One region of the Sporolactobacillus sp. Y61 genome, then DNA from elsewhere that is predicted to be linked to it. Evidence: riboswitches for the same ligand, from Rfam matches in the RefSeq annotation. Region 1 holds a riboswitch; the other holds the start of a gene.
The links. Region 1 has a riboswitch for S-adenosylmethionine ahead of metC (cystathionine beta-lyase). Riboswitches for the same ligand answer to the same signal wherever they lie in the genome.

Region 2: linked by a shared signal. The riboswitch ahead of metE (5-methyltetrahydropteroyltriglutamate--homocysteine S-methyltransferase) and the one ahead of metC (cystathionine beta-lyase) in region 1 are both predicted to bind S-adenosylmethionine.

Annotation. Positions count from the first base shown of each region.
Region 1 covers NZ_CP159510.1:242,964-248,407, forward strand. The annotation lists gene ABNN70_RS01230 (rhodanese-like domain-containing protein) at 1-247, opposite strand, end outside; gene ABNN70_RS01235 (metal-sensitive transcriptional regulator) at 294-557, opposite strand; gene ABNN70_RS01240 (SDR family oxidoreductase) at 830-1,468, opposite strand; SAM riboswitch class I at 1,851-1,967, shown strand; gene metC (cystathionine beta-lyase) at 2,062-3,249, shown strand; gene ABNN70_RS01250 (vitamin B12 independent methionine synthase) at 3,278-4,405, shown strand; gene ABNN70_RS01255 (AraC family transcriptional regulator) at 4,994-5,444, shown strand, end outside.
Region 2 covers NZ_CP159510.1:3,054,863-3,060,306, forward strand. The annotation lists gene ABNN70_RS14620 (globin-coupled sensor protein) at 1-356, opposite strand, end outside; gene ABNN70_RS14625 (EAL domain-containing protein) at 501-2,363, opposite strand; SAM riboswitch class I at 2,530-2,646, shown strand; gene metE (5-methyltetrahydropteroyltriglutamate--homocysteine S-methyltransferase) at 2,738-5,044, shown strand; gene ABNN70_RS14635 (DUF1259 domain-containing protein) at 5,273-5,444, shown strand, end outside.

The DNA.
Region 1 (5,444 bases):
CGACTGAGCTTCTCATACCGCTTTGACAGATGACGACGACTTCTTTTTCTTTCGGGATCTTGTTGAGATGATTTTTCAAAGTTTGCAGCGGAATATTGATAAAGCCCGGGATGGATCGACTGCTGAACTCCGGCTTTGTGCGCACATCAAGAAAGTATTTTCCCTTTTTATCAGGCAGATAAGTCTCTTTTAGTTCCGAAGTGCTTATCTTCTTTATTTTAGGTCTGCAAAAGAACAGGCATTTCATATTTATTTTTCCTCCCTTCGCCATCGATTCACGGCATCTTGATTCCTTAGCGACTTTTCACCAGCATTTGAACCGCTTCATTTACGATGGATTCAGTTGATCCTTTACCGCTCTCAATCTGCTCCCGCAGACAGGCTTCCAGATTCTTTCCAATAACTAAACCAAGTGCACGATCCATTGCCGTCCGGGCAGCAGTCATCTGGGTCACTACACTGCGGCAGTCTTCACCTTGTTCCATCATGTTAAGAATTCCGCGGATCTGACCATCAATTCGTTTCAATCGATTTTTCATTTGCGCTGTATACTCCATGAACAATCCCTCCTTATACCCCTATGGGTATAATAATTGATACATTTTTTCCTGTCAAATAAAAGGACTGTAACCAAATAATTGGGATATCCTTTAGATTCCACGAAGTAAAGAACCTGACGAAATTCATCATTCCGTCAGGTCCATCTATCTCGATCTTGTCTTATTTATAGCTTTGGGTGATGCTTTTTATGCTGTTCAGCGGTGTGGTGCAATTAAGTAACTATTTTCAAAGAATGCGCATTCCAGAAACAAGCGCCTAATAAAACGACTTAAAACCAGGCGGGTTTGTCACCGTCGGTATGCGGTTTATCTATTCCGACCGAAGCGTGCACTTCTTTTGAAGGATCCTGGATAAGGCGGACAACAAAAGCAGCAACACTTTTTCTGGAAACTTCCGTCCCCTTGAACAGCTCACTCTTCTCGGTCGTTTCATAGTCAATTTCATCTTTATTTGTCAGCCAGGCGGGACGAATGATCGTCTCATCCAGACCTGAGTTTTCGATGACTTTTGCCGCTGCGCCGTAGCGATCCAGATAGCTGCCCAGCTGCTGTTTGTTCCATTTACCGAAGTTGCCCGGAACCTCATCATAGATACCGAGCGTTGAAATCCAGATGAGTCTCCTGACACCGCTCTTATTCATGGCGGCGGTCACTGCTCTGGCCTGCTCTTCAATATTCTGTCCAGCCAGATTGGCATAGACCACATCAATCCCGTTCATCGCTTCGATAAGCGCACTCTGATCAGTCGCGTCACCACCGATGACTTTTTCTCTGCGGGCATCGGCCGGCGTCAGTCGATTCGGACGACGCAGAAAAAGTGTTAATTGCGCCTCTGTCTCCGCAAGCAGCAGCTGCTCGGCAAGTCGGGCAATCTGACCATTGGCACCTAAAATAAGTACACGAACCATCGATCCAGCCTCCTTGATTTTTATAAGAACAGGTTTCATCCCTGTGCCTTTACTTACTATTGTTTGCAATTATAGTCTATCTTCTTACAGGCCAGTTGTAAAATCAGATCAGCTGGAACTGAAGGGTTCGCTGATCCTTATGGCTATCTATTCATCCCTCAATCTGTTTATTCTCTACAATCACTCGATCCAGCCAGGTAAACAAAGCCTTTACAGTCCGGCACATCAATAGGTACATGTACTTCATGGCTTCCTTCCCAAAATCAGGCAGGTCCCGATACTTTCTGTTTCAATAAATTCGAAATTATAATGTTTGAAAGCTTGCAAAAAAAACTTTTTGGCGTAAAATAGGGTTCAACTAAACAAGTTAAAATGATTCATTTTCTTATCTAGAGAAGTTGAGGGACTGGCCCGATGACGCTTCAGCAACCGCCGTATCTACGTGATCCGGTAAGGTGCTAATCCCAGCAGACACAGTGATGTGACTGAGGGATAAGAAGAGACATTCGAGCGTATGGCTCTCTTCTTCCCGAAGAGAGCCTTTTTATTTTACGCAATTGCTTCAACAAATTTTTTGAAAGAGGTGCCTGTCAATGGCTGACGATTATCAGTTCCCGACCCGGATTGTCCGCGACACTGTCCGGGTAGATCCCGAGACTGGTGCGGCAAATGTTCCTGTCTATCTGTCATCCACATTTCATCAATCAGATTTTGATCACTTTGGGAAATATGATTATACACGATCAGGAAACCCGACACGTGACGCTTTAGAAAATGCCATTGCCGATCTGGAAGGAGGCGTCCGCGGTTTCGCCTTTGCCTCGGGAATGGCTGCTATTTCCACAGCATTTCTGCTTCTGTCAGCGGGAGATCATGCCGTTGTTCCCAAGAATGTCTACGGAGGAACCTTTCGTATTTTAACTGAAGTACTTGGACGTCTCGGTATCGACCACACCTTTGTCGATACAACCCGGCTCGATGAAGTAAGGGCAGCCATCCGTCCGAACACAAAAGTCATCTATGTCGAAACACCGTCCAATCCAACGCTTAAGGTCTCAGACATCCGCGCCATTGCGAAAATTGCAAAAGTTCATCGATGTTATACCTTTGTAGATAACACCTTTATGACGCCGGTCTTTCAGCGGCCGTTGCAGTTAGGTGCCGATCTGGTGCTGCACAGTGCGACAAAATTTATTTCCGGACATAGTGATGTTATTGCCGGTCTGGCCGTAGCCGGAAATAAAGAATTGGCAGACAAGCTGTATTTTTTGCAGAATGCACTGGGTGCCGTGCTCGGCGTCCAGGATTCCTGGCTGCTTTTGCGAGGCCTGAAAACACTGGATGTACGGATTAAAAAGTCGGCGGCATCCGCCTTAAAAATCGCTTCATTCTTCTCGGATCGTCCAGAAGTCAAAAAGGTATTCTATCCCGGATTACCCGGACATCCCGGCTCGAAAATCCAGAAGCAACAGGCAATGTCCGGCGGCGCCGTGCTCTCCTTCGAACTGGAAAACGAGGCGGCGGCGCGCACGTTTGTCAACCACATTTCTCTGCCGATTTTCGCCGTTAGTCTCGGCGCCGTCGAGTCGATCCTCTCCTATCCACCGAAAATGTCTCATGCGGAACTCAGCGAAGAAGAGCGAATCAAAGCTGGTATCGGCAGCGGTCTGCTCCGTCTGTCCGTCGGTCTGGAAGATGCGGATGACTTGATCAAGGACTTCACCAGGGGCCTTACAGCAATCAATGAAAAGAAACAGGAAACAGTGACCAGCGTTAACTGACCAATATCTCATTCAGGAGGAAACAAAAATGGCTATCACAACAACCAAAACAGTACCCTTTCGATTCGACCAGGTAGGCAGTCTGCTAAGACCTGATGAACTTAAATCCGCCCGCGAAAAGTTCCTTTCAGGAGAAATTACCCGGTCAGATCTGACCAAAGTAGAAGATGAAGAAATACGGAAAGTTGTCGCGAAACAAGTCAATCTCGGATTGAAAGCTGTTACGGACGGTGAATTCCGTCGCAGCTGGTGGCACCTGGATTTTCTGGCAGGGTTGAATGGTGTTGAAACCTATTCACAACACGCCAGCTATAAATTTAAGGGGGCAAAAACACGCGATACGAATGTTCGTTTCTCGGACAAAGTGTCTTATAATCCGGATCATCCTTTTTTCAAAGCCTTTGAATTTCTGAACAGCATTGTTCCCAAAGGGATTCTGGCAAAACAAACCATTCCCAGCCCCACGCTCTATTTCCGTGACCATCGCGACGACAATGCCGTTAAGTTCTATGCTTCCCGCCAGGATTTTCTGAAGGACCTGGCAGTCGCCTATCGTCAGACCATTCGCCATTTCTATGATCTCGGCTGTCGCTATCTGCAGCTTGACGATACAACCTGGGCTTTTCTGATCAATCAGATCATCAACGCCAAAAGTGCTGAAGAAAAGGCAAAATATGAACAAATTGCCAAAGACAGTGTGACCGTCATCAATGGTGCTCTTCAGGACCGCCCGGAGGATATGACGATCACTACCCATATCTGTCGCGGAAATTTCCGTTCCACATTCCTTTTCTCCGGCGGTTACGGACCGGTGGCAAAATACCTGTCGCAGCTGAATTATGATGGGTATTTCCTGGAATACGATAACGAACGGTCCGGAGACTTTTCACCGCTCGGCGATATTTTCACCAAGGGTTCGGATAAAAGGATTGTTCTTGGTCTGGTCACGTCTAAATTTCCGGAACTTGAATCAGAGGAAGCATTGGAAAAGCGCGTCAGGGAAGCGACTCATTATGTTCCGCTGAACAATCTCTGCCTGTCTACACAATGCGGGTTTGCTTCTACTGAGGAAGGGAATAAATTGACTGAAGCTGAGCAATGGGCCAAATTAAAACGTGTTATCGACACGGCTCAAAAAATCTGGTCAGAGGCCTGATGATTAAAAGAGAACCCTTAAAAGATGCACGGCGCACCCACTATTTGGAATGCACCGTGTTGTTTCGTTCTTTAACAAATCTAAATAACACAGGCAAAAATAATTTCTCCAAGATGCTCAGATGCTTGATCTGATCACTTTTCTCGATCGCACCCTGTGCATGAAAAAAGTGTACGAAAAAAGAATCCAAATCTGGTAAAATTAAATCACCACACAGCCAGAGAGGATCCTTCTTTTGAGTACGTTTTACGCGAAAAAGCAGACAAAATCAGGTCACCCTGGTGCGCTGATGATCAAGAATCGACGGTTTATCATGACCAATATTAGCTGTCTAACGATCATATGGCCAATTAACGATTGCATGAAAACGCTCAACGATTAGAGAAAGAGGATGTCACAAAGGTCTATGACTGTGCGACATCCTTCTTTACTTTGCAGCTGCATAAGGACACAAAATGAAGGTACAGACTGCTTGCTAAGCTGGCCGGTATAAACTTTGCCTGGAAGGGCCTGAATTTGATGAACCTGATCGGGTATCCATTAGAGTGAGGATAGATAAGCACCATAATTATTAACTGCATGCCCGCCATGTCGGACGATCAAACGGAAAAAGGAGTTGCTTTCGAGAAAATGAGTCTGGATGATCATGCGGCCACGCCGATGTCAGATAATGCCAATGGATCGCTTAAAGCGGAAACCATCAGACTGGCTAATCTGATTGATACTCATTCTTCACATGATGGGACCTATGCCGCGCGAATCCCCGGGTTATATGTCAATCGCTATTCGCGAATAGAAGCCGCGGATTATGTGCATACCATTTACTCGCCTGCTGTCGGCATTGCAGCACAGGGTAAAAAAATCATAACTGTCGGAAGGGATGTCTATGAATACGGAGGGTCACGGATTTTTATTGCTCCCGTTGCCTTACCGGTTGCCATGAAAACCATTTTGGCCAGCCCTGCCGAACCGTTTCTGGGAGTAGGGCTATATCTCGACCCGCAAAGGATCGCGGTGTTGGTGTCGAAAGTATATCCGC
Region 2 (5,444 bases), 410 kb from region 1:
TGGATCTGCCCGACCTGATACCGGCGTTCAATAAAGGCATCATCGATCGTTCCTGAGAAAAACTCCATCACATGAACGGACAGGGTCTGACTCAAGTGCTCAATCGAACTGTATCGATCAATAATCTGTTTTAACGGTTCAATATGATAGAAGCTGGCATAAAAGTTTCGCGCCATCTCTTTAATGTCCTTCTCAGCAAAAGGACGGATTGCTTTCAGAAACTGCAGGTCCTCAGCCGTCATATCCAGCATATTCAGCTTATCACGTACCGATTGATCCTGCACCTGGATCCTGACGCTTTCCTTTTTGGCTTCACTCCGCCAGTCGCTTTCAATCTGTCTTTTTCGAAAACGCATTTCTCTCAACATCTCTCCTTCTTCACTCTTGCAGAGCATAATAGCAGTTAATTACAGTCTATCCCGTTATCTGCTTTTATCGGGGAGTCAGAAAGCGTTTTTCCTGTGACAGAAGTGCGACAATTTCCGGTGTTCCGATATTGTTTATGAAATCTCACCGCCACCGGTCATCATATAGCGCTGGAAATCTCCGCATGAAAGCGGCCGGCTGTAATAAAAACCCTGGATCGCACGACAGCGGCACTGCTCGACGGCATGGAGCTGTTCTTCATTTTCAATACCCTCGGCAATGACTTCAATTAAGAGGTGTTCCGCCAGATCAACAATGGCAGCCACAATCGCTTTATCCCGCTTATTTTGCGCGATATCCGTCACAAATGAACGATCAATCTTAATACGATCGACCGGCAGATGCTTCAGATAGCTGAGTGAACTGTAACCTGTCCCGAAGTCATCCACACTGACTTTAATCCCCATATCTTTGATTTCACGAAGCATCCGGGCTGAATGTCTGAAATCCTCCGCCATCATGGATTCGGTGATTTCGAGGATCAGATACTGAGGTTCCAGTCCGTTTGCCTGAAGCACGTGCCGGATGTATTCAGGAAGCTGGTCATCATGGAACTGGCTGAAAGAGAGATTGACCGAGACAGGGATTTTGCAACTGCCGGCATCCTGCCAGGCTTTCATCTGTCTGCAGGCTTCCTGAATGACCCAGTTCCCTATTTCACGGATCTGCCCGGTCTCTTCTGCGACGGGAATAAACCCGTTCGGAGAAACGAGTCCGCATTGAGGATGGCTCCATCGGATCAGGGCTTCTGTTCCAATAACCTTCCGATCCCCTGATCGGATCTGAGGCTGATAATAGAGAAGAAACTGATTCTTATGTAACGCGCTGTGCAGGTCATTTTCAATCCCCACCTTCTGAAGCTGACGGTTATGCAGTTCATTATTGTAAAAGAAAAAGCCGGTTTTCCCCTGTTTTGCTTCTCTCAATGCGGCTTCCGCACTCGTTCGAAGATGCAGATCATTTTCTCCGTCTCGCGGGTAGCAGGCAATGCCGACACTGACGGTAGCGAAGATTTTCCGTCCTTTTATCATATATGCCTGACCGGAAATGGCGACCATCCGGGAAGCCAGTGCAGCCAGCGTTTCACGGCTGAGATCATCGCGCAAGAGTACGCAAAACTCATCACTGTTGATCCGGAACAGCTTCGTGTCATAGGACTTAATAGCCTGCTGCAGACGCCGGGCGGCTGTCTGAAGAAAGAGATCGCCGCAATGACGGCCGTATACTTCATTCACCATCTTGAATCGATCAATATTGATGGTAAACAGAGCGCACGTCCTGCTGTTTCTGCGCGCCGAATCAAGGGTTATACGGATGGCCTCATCTGCACTTCTGCGGTTTGGAAGACCGGTCAGTGTATCATGATAGGCCTTATAGCGCATGGCTTTTTCTTTCTGATTTTCCGCTTCTCTTACGTACGCCTGATAGGCTTCAATGACCAGCTGCTGTTCAAAACTCATCATTTTATCCATAGAAGTTAAAATCTGTGTCAGCTGAAACACGGTTTTCCATTTTCGGAAGGCAGCCTCTGCCGTCAGATGTCTCAGGTGAGAGAGACAGGCAAGATAGTAAGAGGGAGTCATTTTATGAGCAAAAAGGATAGACGCTTTCCTTCTGCATATTTGCACAACCGATCGATCGATCTGCCCGCTGAAAACGAAGATCAGCTGGTCATAGAATAATTGTTTCAGGATTTTTGACGCACCGGGCTCCTCCCGACTCTTAAGTTCCGGAAACGCCTCAATCATCCTCATGAAGTCATCCATTATTTGACCGAAACAGACCTTCATTCCCGGCTGTGCCCATTTCAGTATTCTAAGATCAAGAGCAGTCAGCCCGATCAATTTTATCTGTACTTGTAACCGTTCATCATCAGTATCGATGTGTACGTCCACTTTTTTCAGTTCACTTTTCCATCTTTCCATTGCCTTCTTCATGCTGCCACCTGCTTGTCTGTCGTCATGGATTGACTGTGGTTAAACACACACACACATTTTTATTATCGTCGCCTGAGAATCAATTGTTTACATCTGTGGTAAATTCATCTCCGGCATTGACGGATACCCGGTTTCATGCTAAAATTTCTGTAAACTTAAAAAGAAACTCTTATTTAGAGCGGCGGAGGGACTGGCCCAATGAAGCCCGGCAACCTTTCAATCTTTTATGAAAAAGGTGCCAATTCCAGCAAAACTTCGAACATGAAGTTTTGAGAAATAAGAGGGTGCTGATGAACGTTTAAGCCTCTCTGGTTCAGAGAGGCTTTTAATTTTGCACCTTGAGAGAAAAAACGAAGAAACGGGAGGATGAGAGCATGGGAGATGTGCTGAGTGCCAATCTCGGTTATCCGAGGATTGGGGAAAAAAGGGAATGGAAAAAAGCTGTGGAACGGTTCTGGTCAAAAAAGATCTCCAAAGGGGAGTTTCTGGAAACAACGAAAAAGCTGTGGTTGAATAACCTGAAGAAGCAGAAAGAAATTGGTGTGGATCTGATTCCGGTCGGAGACTTCAGCTTCTATGACCACGTTCTGGATACCGCGGTCTTATTCGGTTTGATTCCTGAGCGGTTCAACACGGGAGAAAAGCAGGTTTCCCTTGAGACTTACTTTTCAATCGCGCGCGGCACCAAAGAGGCGGAAGCTTCAGAAATGACCAAATGGTTTGACACAAATTATCACTATATTGTTCCGGAAATCAGTAATGAGACGAAGCCGTTTATTACCGAAAATCGCTTGCTCCGTTTGTTCAACGAAGCGAAAAAAGAACTCGGTATTACAGCCAAACCTGTTCTTGTCGGGCCGGTGACCCTGCTTAAACTTTCCAAGGGGTACAACAGGGATCACTTTCAGACGCTCCTGGATGCACTGATCCCGCTGTATATCCAGGTCCTGAATGAATTACGGACTGCCGGAGCGGAATGGGTACAGCTGGATGAACCGATTCTTGTAAAAACGCTGCCGAAAGAGGACGTGTCCGTCTTCCAGAACGTCTATCAGAGGATTAAAGACGGCACACCGGGTCTGTCGATCCTGCTTCAGACGTATTTTGAAGCAGTTGACGCCTATCAGACCGTTGTCAACCTGCCTGTTGACGGCATCGGACTGGACTTCGTCTACGGAAAAGAAGCCAATCTGCAGGCGGTAAAGACGTTTGGATTCCCGCAGGACAAAGTGCTGGCCGCCGGTGTCATTGACGGACGCAATGTCTGGAAAGCAGATCTGCAGGCGACCTTCAGTGAACTGAAGAGCCTGCTCGATGCGGTCGGAGGAAAGGACAAACTCTGGGTCACTCCATCGTGCAGCCTGCTTCATGTTCCCGTTACCGTCAAAAACGAAAGGGAACTGGATCCTGTATTGAAAGGTGCCCTGTCCTTCGCCGATGAAAAGCTTGACGAGGTCGTTGTGCTGGCTCATGCGCTGAACGAGGGCGCATCTTCTGCCGCCGCCGCTTTTCGGCAGAACAATGAAGAACTCTCTGCTCTGAAAACTTCCGTGCACCGCAACAATAAAGAGGTGCAGAAGGAACTGAGTCATCTCGACCAGGAACTGCCGGCACGTCCCGGTTCCTGGAAACTGCGGCAGGCTATTCAGGCGGATGCTTTTAAGCTTCCTCCCCTGCCTTCCACAACCATCGGCAGTTTTCCGCAGACTAAAGAAGTTCGCCTCGCGCGTCGCAGACTGCGCCGGGGCGAATGGTCGCAGGATCAATATGACCGGTTTATTAAAGATGAAATAGCGAAATGGATCGACATTCAGGAAGATATCGGCATTGATGTACTCGTTCATGGCGAATTTGAACGTAATGACATGGTCGAATATTTTGGCGAAAAGCTGGCCGGATTTGCCTTTACCCGTTTCGGTTGGGTACAGTCTTATGGTTCGCGCTGCGTCAAGCCGCCGCTGATTTTCGGCGATGTCGCCTGGCGGGGGCCAATGACGGTCAGGGAAAGTGCCTATGCCCAGTCGCTGACAAAAAAGCCGGTTAAGGGCATGCTCACCGGTCCGGTTACAATTTACAACTGGTCCTTCGTTCGAAATGACATCAGTCAGGCGACTGTATTTAATCAGATCGCACTTGCACTGAAAAAAGAAGTACACGCCCTGGAAGAGGCAGATATCCGGATGATTCAGGTCGACGAGCCAGCGCTTCGCGAAGGGCTGCCCCTGAAGGAAGAAAAGAAGGCAGGGTACCTGCATGATGCCGTATATGCATTCCGGCTCGCCACGTCATTCGTTAATAATGATACACAGATCCATACACATATGTGTTACTCGGAATTCGATGAAATCATCGGTGCCATTGATGCACTCGATACCGATGTGATTTCAATCGAAGCGGCCCGCAGCCATGGGGAAATCATCTCCACTTTTGAAGACTTTGAATATAAAAAAGGCATCGGACTTGGCGTTTACGACATCCACAGTCCGCGTATTCCGAGCGTTGAGGAAATGAAGTCCTACGCCGAACGTGCGCTGAAGGTGCTCAATCCGAAAATCGTCTGGATCAACCCGGACTGCGGCCTGAAAACGCGCAAACCGGAAGAAGCGATTCCGGCTCTCAGAAACATGGTTGAAGCTGCCCGTGAAGTGCGTGCGGAACTCGAAAATACAGTTGGAAAATAAGGATCAAAATGCGAAAGCCGCCGTGATGGCGGCTTTTTTTTGCTTAAGTATAAACATTTCGGCAGAAGCGTATCAAAAAAACGCTGCCAGGGATAAGGGAGCGTAACTGAGCAGGGTCTGTCATAAGTCTCAAACACTCACCCTTTTATAACATAACACTGATTTGCCCGGACGGGTTGTCTTCAATTCACATACCATACACTATCAAAATGAATTGGAGATGTGTATATGTCATCAACCTCATCAACCTGTCAAAAACTTGCAGATATTATTGGCGGAGTAGTGATTACGTCTACTCCAGCCTGTGTGGTTCAACGGCTCAGAAATATAAATGCGACCATTCTGAACCGCCGAACCCGTTCACCTCTGGCACTCCCTTTTGCCCTCTCGTTTGAAAACA